2 linked regions of the Methylobacillus flagellatus KT genome follow. The protein of the gene in region 1 binds, or shares a complex with, the protein of each later gene. Links are inferred from orthologs where the notes say so. Each region holds a gene or a part of one and is shown on either strand. Other genes may lie near its edges.

Evidence for each region. Proteins that work in one complex are often made in the same cells at the same time.
Region 2: the proteins of pabB (region 1) and MFLA_RS12595 are in contact, whole or in part, in a solved structure (PDB 8RP0), measured with the Escherichia coli proteins. The link is inferred for Methylobacillus flagellatus KT from one-to-one orthologs.

What each region holds. Positions count from the first base shown.
Region 1 is NC_007947.1:1,760,950-1,766,395, reverse strand. What follows is about bases 1,348-4,346. They hold pabB (aminodeoxychorismate synthase component I), read left to right. Parts: upstream 1,348-2,155; coding sequence 2,156-3,538; downstream 3,539-4,346. Other genes in these bases: MFLA_RS08435 (4a-hydroxytetrahydrobiopterin dehydratase), read left to right, coding at 4,166-4,346; MFLA_RS08440 (uridylate kinase), read left to right, coding at 3,525-4,154; MFLA_RS08450 (hydantoinase/oxoprolinase family protein), read left to right, coding at 1,348-2,162. Also shown: MFLA_RS08460 (HisA/HisF-related TIM barrel protein), read right to left, coding at 1-66; MFLA_RS08455 (ATP-grasp domain-containing protein), read left to right, coding at 104-1,090; more of MFLA_RS08450, read left to right, coding at 1,083-1,347; more of MFLA_RS08435, read left to right, coding at 4,347-4,540; MFLA_RS08430 (Flp family type IVb pilin), read left to right, coding at 4,773-4,976; MFLA_RS08425 (A24 family peptidase), read left to right, coding at 4,989-5,446. UniProt on the Escherichia coli protein: Part of a heterodimeric complex that catalyzes the two-step biosynthesis of 4-amino-4-deoxychorismate (ADC), a precursor of p-aminobenzoate (PABA) and tetrahydrofolate.
Region 2 is NC_007947.1:2,643,913-2,649,313, forward strand. What follows is about bases 1,701-4,654. They hold MFLA_RS12595 (aminodeoxychorismate/anthranilate synthase component II), read right to left. Parts: upstream 3,484-4,654; coding sequence 2,917-3,483; downstream 1,701-2,916. Other genes in these bases: MFLA_RS12585 (DUF3465 domain-containing protein), read right to left, coding at 1,701-1,755; trpD (anthranilate phosphoribosyltransferase), read right to left, coding at 1,892-2,917; MFLA_RS12600 (putative bifunctional diguanylate cyclase/phosphodiesterase), read right to left, coding at 3,538-4,654. Also shown: hemB (porphobilinogen synthase), read right to left, coding at 1-460; indole-3-glycerol phosphate synthase TrpC, read right to left, coding at 470-1,258; more of MFLA_RS12585, read right to left, coding at 1,300-1,700; more of MFLA_RS12600, read right to left, coding at 4,655-5,401. UniProt on the Escherichia coli protein: Part of a heterodimeric complex that catalyzes the two-step biosynthesis of 4-amino-4-deoxychorismate (ADC), a precursor of p-aminobenzoate (PABA) and tetrahydrofolate.

The DNA of each region.
Region 1 (5,446 bases):
GCGATTGCCTTGACGCGCATGCACCACGGCACCATTCATCAGATCAATTACGGGTATGACTTGCACCAACACTCCTTTTTCCATGCCTCGGTTACCAACTACAATGCGAATTCTAGTACTTGAATACATTACTGCAGGCGGATTATACCGTGAGCCAATCCCGGTATCGCTGGCGCAGGAGGCTATCTTGATGCGTGATGCCATGCTGGACGCCATGGATGGTGTTCCGGGCGTGGATATTCTTCTGGCACATGATCCGCGCTTGCCAATGCCAACCCATGCGTCGCAGTGTCATGTACTGAACGATGACGATGAGCCCTGGCAAATATGGATGTCGTTGATGGCAGCGGCAGACATGGTGTGGCTGGTTGCGCCTGAAAGTGCGGGCGTATTGCAGCAATTGACAGAGGCGGTGGAGGCCTCCGGTAAAGTTTTGCTTACAAGCGCAAGCGAAGCCGTACGCATGGCTGGAAGCAAGTGGCAAACGTATAGGCAGCTGCATGGCGCGGGCGTGCCGGTTGTGGAAACGATGCAGGCCCCCCATCGCCCTGATTCAGGAAGTGCCTGGGTGGTTAAACCCGATGATGGTGTGAGCTGCGACAACGCAAGGTATTTCCATGATGCTGATGCGCTGGAAAGCTGGCTGCAGAATATCCCGGCAGGTCATATTGTCCAGCCTTATGTGCAAGGATTGCCGGCAAGTCTGACCATGCTTTGCCGGGGCGGCGAGGCGTGGCTATTGGCGTGTAACCAGCAACTGGTTGAGGTTGAGCAGGGCAGGATACGCTATTGCGGTGGGATCGTGAATGGTACTGCCGAACGATGGACGGATTTTGACGAACTTGCTCGCCAGGTTGCCGCTGCCATACCAGGGCTCTTTGGTTATGTGGGCGTGGATTTGATCATCGGCAATGATGGCTGTTTGCATGTCCTGGAAGTAAATCCTAGATTGACGACTTCTTTTGCCGGGCTCCAGGCTGCCATTCACTATAACCCGGCGCGGTTGCTGCTGGACTTGTTTTATAATGAGGACTTCAAGCTGCCGTCTGGTTTGCAGCGCAACCGAATTGAAATCAAGCTGAATGACTGAAACAACCTCTTCCCCCCAACATTATCTCGGTTGGGATATTGGTGGCGCCAACCTGAAAGTAGCCCTCGTGCGTCCGGATGGCATTGCTGTCAAGGTCATCCAGGTTCCATGTCCTTTGTGGCAAGGCATGGATAGACTGGATGCCGCAATCGATCTGGCACTTGCTGAGCTCGGTGGGCCTGGTGGTGCCAAGCACAGCGTGACCATGACGGGTGAGCTCGCGGATATTTTCCCAGACCGGGCAAGCGGTGTCTGGGAAATTGCCTTGCGAACACATGCCATGTTGGGATCGGAACTATGTTTCTTTGCAGGTGCGAGCGGGTTTGTGCCACTGGCCCAGGTGCAGCAGCATGCCAATGCGATTGCGTCGGCCAATTGGCTGGCAAGTGCTGCCTTTGTTGCCACTAAGCTGCAGCAGGGCCTGTTCATCGATATTGGTAGTACCACTGCAGATTTTGTCCTGCTGCATGATGGTCGCCCTGTCAATCGCGGGCAGACCGATGCGGAGCGCATGCAGCATGAAGAGTTGGTGTATACCGGCGTAGCGCGTACTTCCCTCATGGCATTGGCTTCGCGCATCCCTTTTGCCGGACAATGGCAAAACGTGGCGGCTGAACATTTTGCCACCACGGCCGATGTCTACCGACTGACCGGTGAATTGGACCCAGCTGAAGATATGGCAGCGACTGCAGACGGTGCAGGCAAGAGCATGGACGAGACTTGCAGACGTTTGGCAAGAATGGTGGGGCGAGATGCAGACGATGCGGACAAGACAGCTTGGGTGCACTTGGCGCAGGCGTTCAGGCAGCAGCAGCTCGCTATATTGCGGGATGCTGTCCTATGTAACCTTTCGCGCAATGTGGTCCGGCCCGGGGCACCATTCATTGGCGCCGGGGCAGGTGTGTTCTTGGTGCGAGAGCTGGCACAGCAGCTAGGCCACGAGTTCCTGGCAGCCAGCTCCTTGCTGAAGGCGGAATCGGATCAGGCCAGGAATTGGGCGGGTGTATGTTTGCCTGCTTATGCTGTTGCCAACCTTGGCATTACTGCCAACAGTCAGGAGCGCGCATGCTGAGGCACGAGCTTCCCTACCAGGTTGATAGTGCTCCCCTGTTTGCGAAAATAGCGCAACGCCCCTGGGCCATATACCTTGATAGCGGTCGCCCCGGCAACGAATACGGGCGTTACGATATCATGGTCGCCGATCCTGTGATGACATTCACCACCCATGCGGGCGTGACAGAGGTGCGTGGCCAAGAAGGGGTGCAAGCGTCACGTGAAGATCCGTTTTTTCTGTTGAAGCAGGCGTTGCAGCAATATCCGCGACTGCAGTCGGATCTACCTTTTACTGGCGGGGCAGTCGGATATTTTGGCTATGACCTGGCACGGCATATCGAATCCCTGCCCAATCTGGCGCAGGATGGCGAACACATTCCGGAGATGATGGTCGGCATCTATGACTGGGCTGTCATTGTCGATCACGAGAAACAGCAAGCCTGGCTGGTATGCTGTGCCATTGCCGAAGAGCGCAAAGCTGGCTGGAAGTCGCTATGCGCATTGTTTGACGGACATTTCACGCAGCAGGCCAGTAGCTTTGCTATTGAAACACCAGTGCGCTCGAATTTTGATGCTGCAAGCTATCAACATGCGTTTGAACGCATCCAGCGTTATATCCACGAAGGTGATTGCTACCAGGTGAACCTGGCGCAACGGTTTAGCGCAGCGGCCAGTGGTGACGCCTGGCAGGCCTATCAATACTTGCGCAGCATCGGACCGGCGCCATTCATGGCATTCATGAACCTGCCCGGCTTGCAGGTGCTCTCAGATTCGCCGGAGCGCTTTCTTCAGGTCACCGGCCGTCATGTGGAAACCCGTCCGATCAAAGGCACCCGGCCTCGCTCATCTGATGCCGATGAAGATGAGCGCCAGGCAGCCGACCTGAAAAGCAGCCTTAAAGACAGGGCTGAGAATCTCATGATCGTGGACTTGCTGCGCAACGATATCGGCAAGAGTTGCGCGATCGGTTCCGTCAGAGCCGACCGCCTGTTCGTGCTGGAAAGCTATGCCAATGTGCACCATCTGGTCAGCGCCGTGACCGGGAAGCTGGCCGATCAATTTGAGGCTGTTGATCTATTGCGCGGCGCATTTCCCGGTGGTTCCATCACAGGGGCACCCAAGCTCAGAGCCATGGAAATCATCGAAGAGCTCGAGCCGCACCGGCGCGGTATCTACTGCGGCGCCATTGGATATATCGGGTTTGACGGCAATATGGATACCAATATTGCCATTCGTACGGCAGTTTATTCTCACAGGGAAATCCGTTTCTGGGCTGGAGGTGGTATCGTAGCGGATTCGGAAGCGGATAAAGAATATCGCGAAACCTGGGACAAGGCATCAACCATGCTGAAACTCGTTGAACATTTTCGGGGTGACCAAGATGTGGGTAATTAAACTGGGAGGCAGTCTGCTGGGTTCGTCCGAGCTCAATCTTTGGCTTGACGTCGTGGCTCGCCACGGAGATGGTAAGGTGCTGATTGTGCCAGGCGGTGGCATTTTTGCCGATGCGGTACGCGATGCCCAGCTCAGCAGCGGCGTCGATGATGCGACCGCTCATCGCATGGCGGTCATGGCCATGGACCAGTACGGCGTCCTGATGACCGGCTTGAGTCCGCGCCTGGTTACCGCCAGGAGCGAACTGGAAATTGCCGAGCGTGGCTGGCAACATCGCGGCATCGTCTGGCTGCCCAGCGAAATGATTTGCGCCGACGAGTCCATTCCCATGAATTGGGGGATCACGTCGGACAGCTTGGCGGCTTATCTCGCCGCCAAGCTCAATGCCGAACACCTGATTCTTGTGAAATCCTCGCGCCCCGATGCGGATCAGCAAGTGTCGTTGGAAAAGCTGACCAAGGAAGGGTTTGTCGATGAGGCTTTCGGGGATCACATTGCCGGGCAGTCGTTCAACACCTGGGTGGTTGGCCGTCAGGACTGTGTAGCATTCAACGAGGGCTTCAGGGAAGAAGAACTGATGCGTGTAGGTTTGCCGGTGCGTTGTTCGTGGAATTAAAGGAGGCCAGCATGAGCGATGCGGAGCGTACTTATAGTGAAACAGAAATCCAAGCCAGGATAGAGGCCGAGTTGCCACACTGGTATTACGAAGATGGCTGGATACGCCGCAAATACAGGACCAGCGGCTGGAAGGCTACCCTAATGGTGGTCAATACCGTCGGGCACCTCGCCGAGGCTGCCTGGCACCATCCCGACCTGACTGTGTCATACGCGTTCGTCATCGTCAAGCTGTGCACCCATAGTGCCAAAGGCATTACCGACAAGGATTGGGAGCTCGCTCGCAAGATAGAATCCGTGATCCAGTGGCAACCTGCCAAAGAGCAGGGTGCGCTGGAGGGCACGCCCAACGACGACGCCCGCTTCAAATATATCAAGTACGACTGATTTGTAGATTCGATCTTAAGTTTTTCTTCAACTCACATGAACGGCCAGGAGATTTGTCCTGGCCGTTTTTTTTATTTTGCCCTAAAGAAAAATCAGAGACCGCCGATAGACAAAGTAAGATTTTCATATTTTTCATATTTACTGTATTTATCAAAATGTGTATACTGTGCTTCAGTGGCAATGAAAAATTGCCCGGCATAAGTTGAGTGAGTAGTTAAAAGGAGAGATGGACATGTTTGCAACGATGAAACAGTGGCTTGTGAATCTTTACTTGGACGAAGAGGGTGCGAGCGGCATTGAATATGCCTTGATTGCGGCCATGGTGGCTGTCGTAATCGCAGGATTGTCTGGAAATGTGCGTCAAGCAGTGACCACAATTTTTACTAACATTAGTAATGCTCTTACTACAGCTGCTGGTCCATCTTCCGGGGGCTAACAAATGCTAATCATGCTCTGTATCTGGGCGGGATCGCTGGCTTATTATGATTTCTCCCAGCGACGCATTCCCAATCTGCTCAGTTTGGGAGCATTGATCTTTGGCCTCGGCTATATGTCGGTAGCCGGGCAAGTCTTTTACTACGGTCAACCCATATCTTCTGCCTTTTGGGGTTTGGCCGTATCTTTTCTTCTAACGATTCCCGGCTATGCCACCAGAACATTGGGTGGTGGGGACGTGAAATTGCTGGCGGCGATTGCTGTGCTGTGCGGAGTGAAAGTGGTAGTGGCGACCTTTGTGCTGGCATCGCTGGGTGTATTGGCGGCATTGTTGGTCTGGTGGCAGTTGAGCCCGCAATTGAGTACTTCAGGCTGGGCAGCGGTCAGCAGGGAAAGCAACAACCGGCGCTATATCCCGTTCGGGGCGGCGCTGGCGTTGGCGATGGGTATTGTCGTCCTGTTTCCGGACAT
Region 2 (5,401 bases), 880 kb from region 1 along the record:
TTGCCACAGTCTCGTCGTTGAGCACATAACCGGTATCGTCGATGACACCGTCCTGCCCATGCGTGGTGTAAGGGTCGAGCGCGACATCGGTGATGATGCCCAGTTGCGGATAGAGCGCCTTGAGCGCGCGCACGGTGCGCGGCACCAGCCCGTCGGGATTCCATGCTTCATCTGCGGTCAGACTCTTGTATTGCTGGTCGACGACAGGGAATAGCGCCAGTGCAGGTATGCCTAGCGCCACGCATTGCCCAGCGGTTTCCAGCAGGCGATCTATGCTCTGGCGTTGCACGCCAGGCATGGAGGCGACTTCCTCGACTCGGTGCTCCCCTTCCAACACGAATACAGGATAGATCAGGTCATCGACAGTGAGCACATGCTCGCGCATCAACCGACGCGAAAAATCGTCACGTCGCATGCGGCGTGGGCGGATGGCAAGAAACTGGCGTGCTGATGCAGTCATACAAATTCCTTATGCGAATACCTGGGCCAATGCCAAACCTGGATCAGGCTGGCGCATGAATGCCTCGCCAACGAGGAAGGTATGCACCGCATGGCGGCGCATCAAGGCAACGTCCTCGGCAGTGAAGATGCCCGACTCGGTGACGACGGTCTTGCCTGCAGGGATACGGGGCAGCAGTGACAATGTCGTTTCCAGCGTCACCTCGAAGGTGCGCAGGTTTCGATTGTTGATCCCCAGCAACGGCGTCTTCAGCTGCAAGGCCTGCTCCAGCTCCTCGCCGTTGTGCACCTCTACCAGCACGCTCATGGCGAGCCGGTGGGCGATGGTTTCCAACTCACGCATCTGGGACAGGTCAAGCGCTGCCGCGATCAGCAGGATGCAATCAGCCCCCATCGCGCGCGCCTCGAACACCTGGTAGGGGTCTATCATGAAGTCCTTGCGCAATACAGGAATATCACAGGCGGCGCGCGCCGCCTGGAGATATTCGGCACTGCCTTGGAAGAACTGCTCGTCGGTCAATACGGAAAGGCAGGCCGCGCCATGGCTGGCGTAACTGGCAGCAATCTCGGCAGGACGGAAATCCTCGCGAATCACGCCCTTGGAGGGACTGGCCTTCTTGATTTCCGCAATCACGGCCGCCTTGCCTGCCGCAATCTTCTCTTGAATTGCGCGGAGGAATGCACGTGGCGCGGCCTGGGCCAGCGCCTCCGCTTCGACTGCCGCCAATGGCCTACGCTGTCGCGCAGCATCGATTTCCGCCCGCTTCACTTCCAGAATTTTATTGAGTATGTCTGACATTGCCCTGCAATCGCTTTCGTTAATCATGACTATATTTCTGATTATTGATACAACCTGCCTTGATAGCGCAGCCATCCGCCCGCATGCTGGCCGCGAGGGTCATGATGGGTCCAGTGTATGACGCCCCCCTTGGCGTTCCATTCATAGACACCATTGAACTCCACGACATCGCCGACCTCCAGGCCATCCAGCCTGGGCGCCAGATCGATATTATGCGCCACCAGCACTGTCATACCGTTATCCAGCTCAAGAATGAAGCGCTGGTGGCGCGACCCATCATTGTCGTCCGGCAGCACTTTACTCACCACGCCGGCAGATTGTACCGCCACGCCATGCTCCCGCTGGCTGAATGCCTGTGCTATCCGCTGGTTCGCCGCAGCATGGGAAGAGACCGATACTGCCTGAACCCCGGCAGCATCATGCTGCCCTGGCTGCGTGAAATGGAAAAAGGTATAGGCAGCTGCAATGGCAACCACCAACCATAAGAACCTGTTCACGATATTTTCATGGGGCGCGCTGTCCCGGCGGTGTAAACGATGCAAGGCACGAACCGAAGCCATCTTGATTGTCCGGCGAGGATTTGCAGCGCGGCTGCGCTGCCGGGGCAACCCGAAGGGCATGGCTCTAGGCGCATCATGCCGCCTGGCTCAGCGCCTTGAGCTGCTGCAGCTTGTGCAATGCCGCGCCGGAGTCCAGCGAATGGGCAGCCTGCGCTATGCCGTCCTGCAAATCGCCCGCGATCCCGGACACGTAAATCGCCGCCCCCGCGTTCAGCAGGACGATGTCGCGCGCCGGGCCACGCGCGCCAGACAACACCCCGAGGATAATCTCGCTGGATTGCTGGGCGTTTTCCACATGGATGCTGTCGATCTCATGCAAAGGCATGTCGAACTGGGCAGGATTGAGGGTATATTCGTTTACCTCGCCATGCTTGAGCTCGGCAACATAGGTATCCGCGGAGAAGGAAATTTCATCCATCCCGTCCGCGCTGTGCACCACCATCACATGCTCGCTACCGAGCTTTTTCAACGTATGTGCCAACAGGCTGACCAGGTCGCGATCGAACACGCCCATCACCTGACGCTTGGCCCCTGCCGGATTGGTCATCGGCCCCAACAGATTGAACATGGTGCGCACGCCTAGCTCGCGCCGCACCGGCGCTGCGTATTTCATCGCCGCATGGTGGTTAGGGGCGAACATGAAGCCGATACCCGCCTCATTCACGCATCGGGCCACTTGCTCGGGTGTGAGGCCGATATTGACGCCCAGCGCCTCCAGTACATCGGCGGAGCCGCTCTTGGACGAGGCTGCGCGCCCGCCGTGCTTGGCGATACGCGCACCGGCTCCGGCAGCCACGAAGGCCGACGCCGTGGACACGTTAAAAGCCTTGGTGGGAGCACCGCCGGTACCGCAGGTATCGACCAGGTAGCTGCTGTCTTCCACTTCCACCTTGCTGGAAAGTGCACGCATCACCTGCGCTGCTGCAGCAATCTCCGTGACGGTCTCGCCCTTGACGCGCAAGCCGGCAAGAAAGCCGGCGATCTGGACCGTGGTGAAGGCGCCGCCCATGATCTGCTGCATCACGTCCAGCATTTCTTCGTGTGTGAAATCGGTATGGTCGATCAGCCTCTGCAGGGCAAGCTTGGGGGTCATGCTCATCAATACGCTTTCAGGAAATTGTTCAGCAGCTCGTGGCCGTACTGGGTGAGAATGGACTCGGGGTGGAATTGCACGCCCTCGATCGGCAATGTCTTGTGGCGCACACCCATGATCTCGCCGTCTTCTGTCCAGGCAGTAATTTCCAGACAATCCGGAATCGACTCGCGCTCAATCACCAGCGAGTGATAGCGCGTTGCCGTGTAGGGATTGGGCAAGCCTTTGAACACGCCAAGGTCGGCATGGTGGATTTCGGAGGTCTTGCCGTGCATGAGCTGCTTGGCATGGACGATCTTGCCGCCAAAGGCCTGGCCTATGCTCTGGTGGCCGAGACATACCCCGAGGATGGGGATCTTGCCCGCGAATTCGTGGATCAGCGGCACGGAAATGCCGGCCTCATTGGGCGTACAGGGGCCGGGCGAAATCACGATATGGCGAGGGTTGAGGGCAGCTACGCCTGCCAGGTCGATCTCATCGTTGCGGTAGACCTGGACGTTCTGCCCCAACTCGCCCAGATATTGCACGAGATTGTAGGTAAACGAGTCATAGTTATCGAGCATCAACAGCATAATGTGCATCCTTCATCTTGCACCGGGCGAATCTGTTATTCTGGGCGCAATTGATCATAAAAAAAAGTCCTTGTCCTGCACCATCTGCTCAAAATCCTGGATCAACATGGGCTTGGCAAACAGATACCCCTGGAAAAACCGGCAACCATAGCTTTGCAGCAATTCAAACTGCACTTCGGTCTCCACACCTTCGGCAATCACCTTCAGTCCCAGTGTGTTGCTCATCGCCAGAATGGCCTGCACCATAGCCGCATCGCTAGCATCCTCGGCGATCTCGCGCACGAACGACCGATCAATCTTGACCTGGCTGAGCGGCAAGCGCTTGAGATAGGCCAGGGAAGAATACCCGGTGCCGAAGTCATCCATGGAGAAACGCACCCCGAGCTCACGCAAGGCGTTCATCTTGGCAACCGCATCCGCAATATTGTCCAGCACCACACTTTCAGTCAGCTCGAGCTTGAGCAGGCTGGGATCCGCGCCTGTGCTCTGCAGGATCTTCCTGACTTCGTCGACAAAATCAGCATGGCGGAACTGGCGGGCGCTGACATTCACGGCCAGCTGCAAGCTGTCGAAGCCCGGGCGAGCTTCCCAGTCCTTGAGCTGCAGACAGGCGTTATACAACACCCAATGGCCTATCGACACGATCAACCCGCTGTCCTCGGCAATACCGACAAACTCCTTGGGAGCCAGCAGTCCATGGTCCGGATGTTGCCACCGCAACAGGATTTCCGCCCCAAAGACCTTGCGCTCGGCATCCACCTGTACCTGGCAGAATAGCCTGAGTTGCTTCTGTACGATCGCCAGGCGCAGCTGCAATTCCATATCGACCCGTCTTTCCAGGGCCGCCTGCATGGCAGGATCAAAAAAGCGCAAGGTATTGCGCCCGGCCGCCTTTGCCTCGTACATGGCAGTATCGGAACGCTTGAGCAGCTCTTCCATGCTGACGAAATTGCCATTAAACAGGACAATGCCGATACTGGATGAATTATGATGCTCAATTTCGCCCAGCTGGTACGGATGGTTGATGATCTCCAAGACCTTCTGGGCAACCTGCCGGGTTTGCGCAATGGCCTGCTCCAGATTGAGGCTGAGATCCTCCAGCACAATCACGAACTCATCGCCCCCGAGCCGGGCTACCGTATCTTCATTGCGCACGCACTGACGCAGACGGCGCGCCACTTCCACCAGCAGCAAGTCACCGATATCATGCCCGCGTGAATCATTCAGTGCCTTGAAGTTATCCAAGTCAATGAACAATACGGCACCATGCCTGCCATGCCTGACACTTGCCGCAATCGCCTGCTGCAGCCTGTCCAGCAGCAGGCGGCGGTTCGGCAAGGTAGTCAACGCATCATAGAAAGCCAGGTTACGGATTTCAGACTCGACCTTGCGGCGCTCTGTCAGGTCGCGGAAAAAGCCCGTCAACAGCGGCAGGCCCTGCTCCTTGAGCGAGGTGATGGTCACTTCGACCGGGAACTCGGTACCGTCGGCGCGCAAAGCGCTCAGCTCCAGCCTGCGGTCGAGCATCTTACTGACCCCTGAAGCCAGATATCGCTCGTGCCCCCGCCTGTGGGCATCACGTAGCGAGAGTGGAATCAGGATATCCACCAGCATCTTTCCCAGCACATCCTCGCGGCGATAGCCAAACATGACCTCCGCTGCATGATTGAATTCCACCAGCCTGCCGTCCTCATCTATGCTGACGATACCGTCCTGGGCATTTTCGATCACCGCCCTGAACTTGGTTTCGCTGTGGCGCAATGCCCTTTCCGTCACCTCGCGCGAGGACTGCAGGGCAGCAATCAGCATACCGACAATCGAGAGTGTCGCCATCAGCACCCATAACGCCCATACCGGCTGATACCCCGCGTGATCCAGGCCGGCTTGGTAATCGACCTGGGCCGACATGAGCGCCACA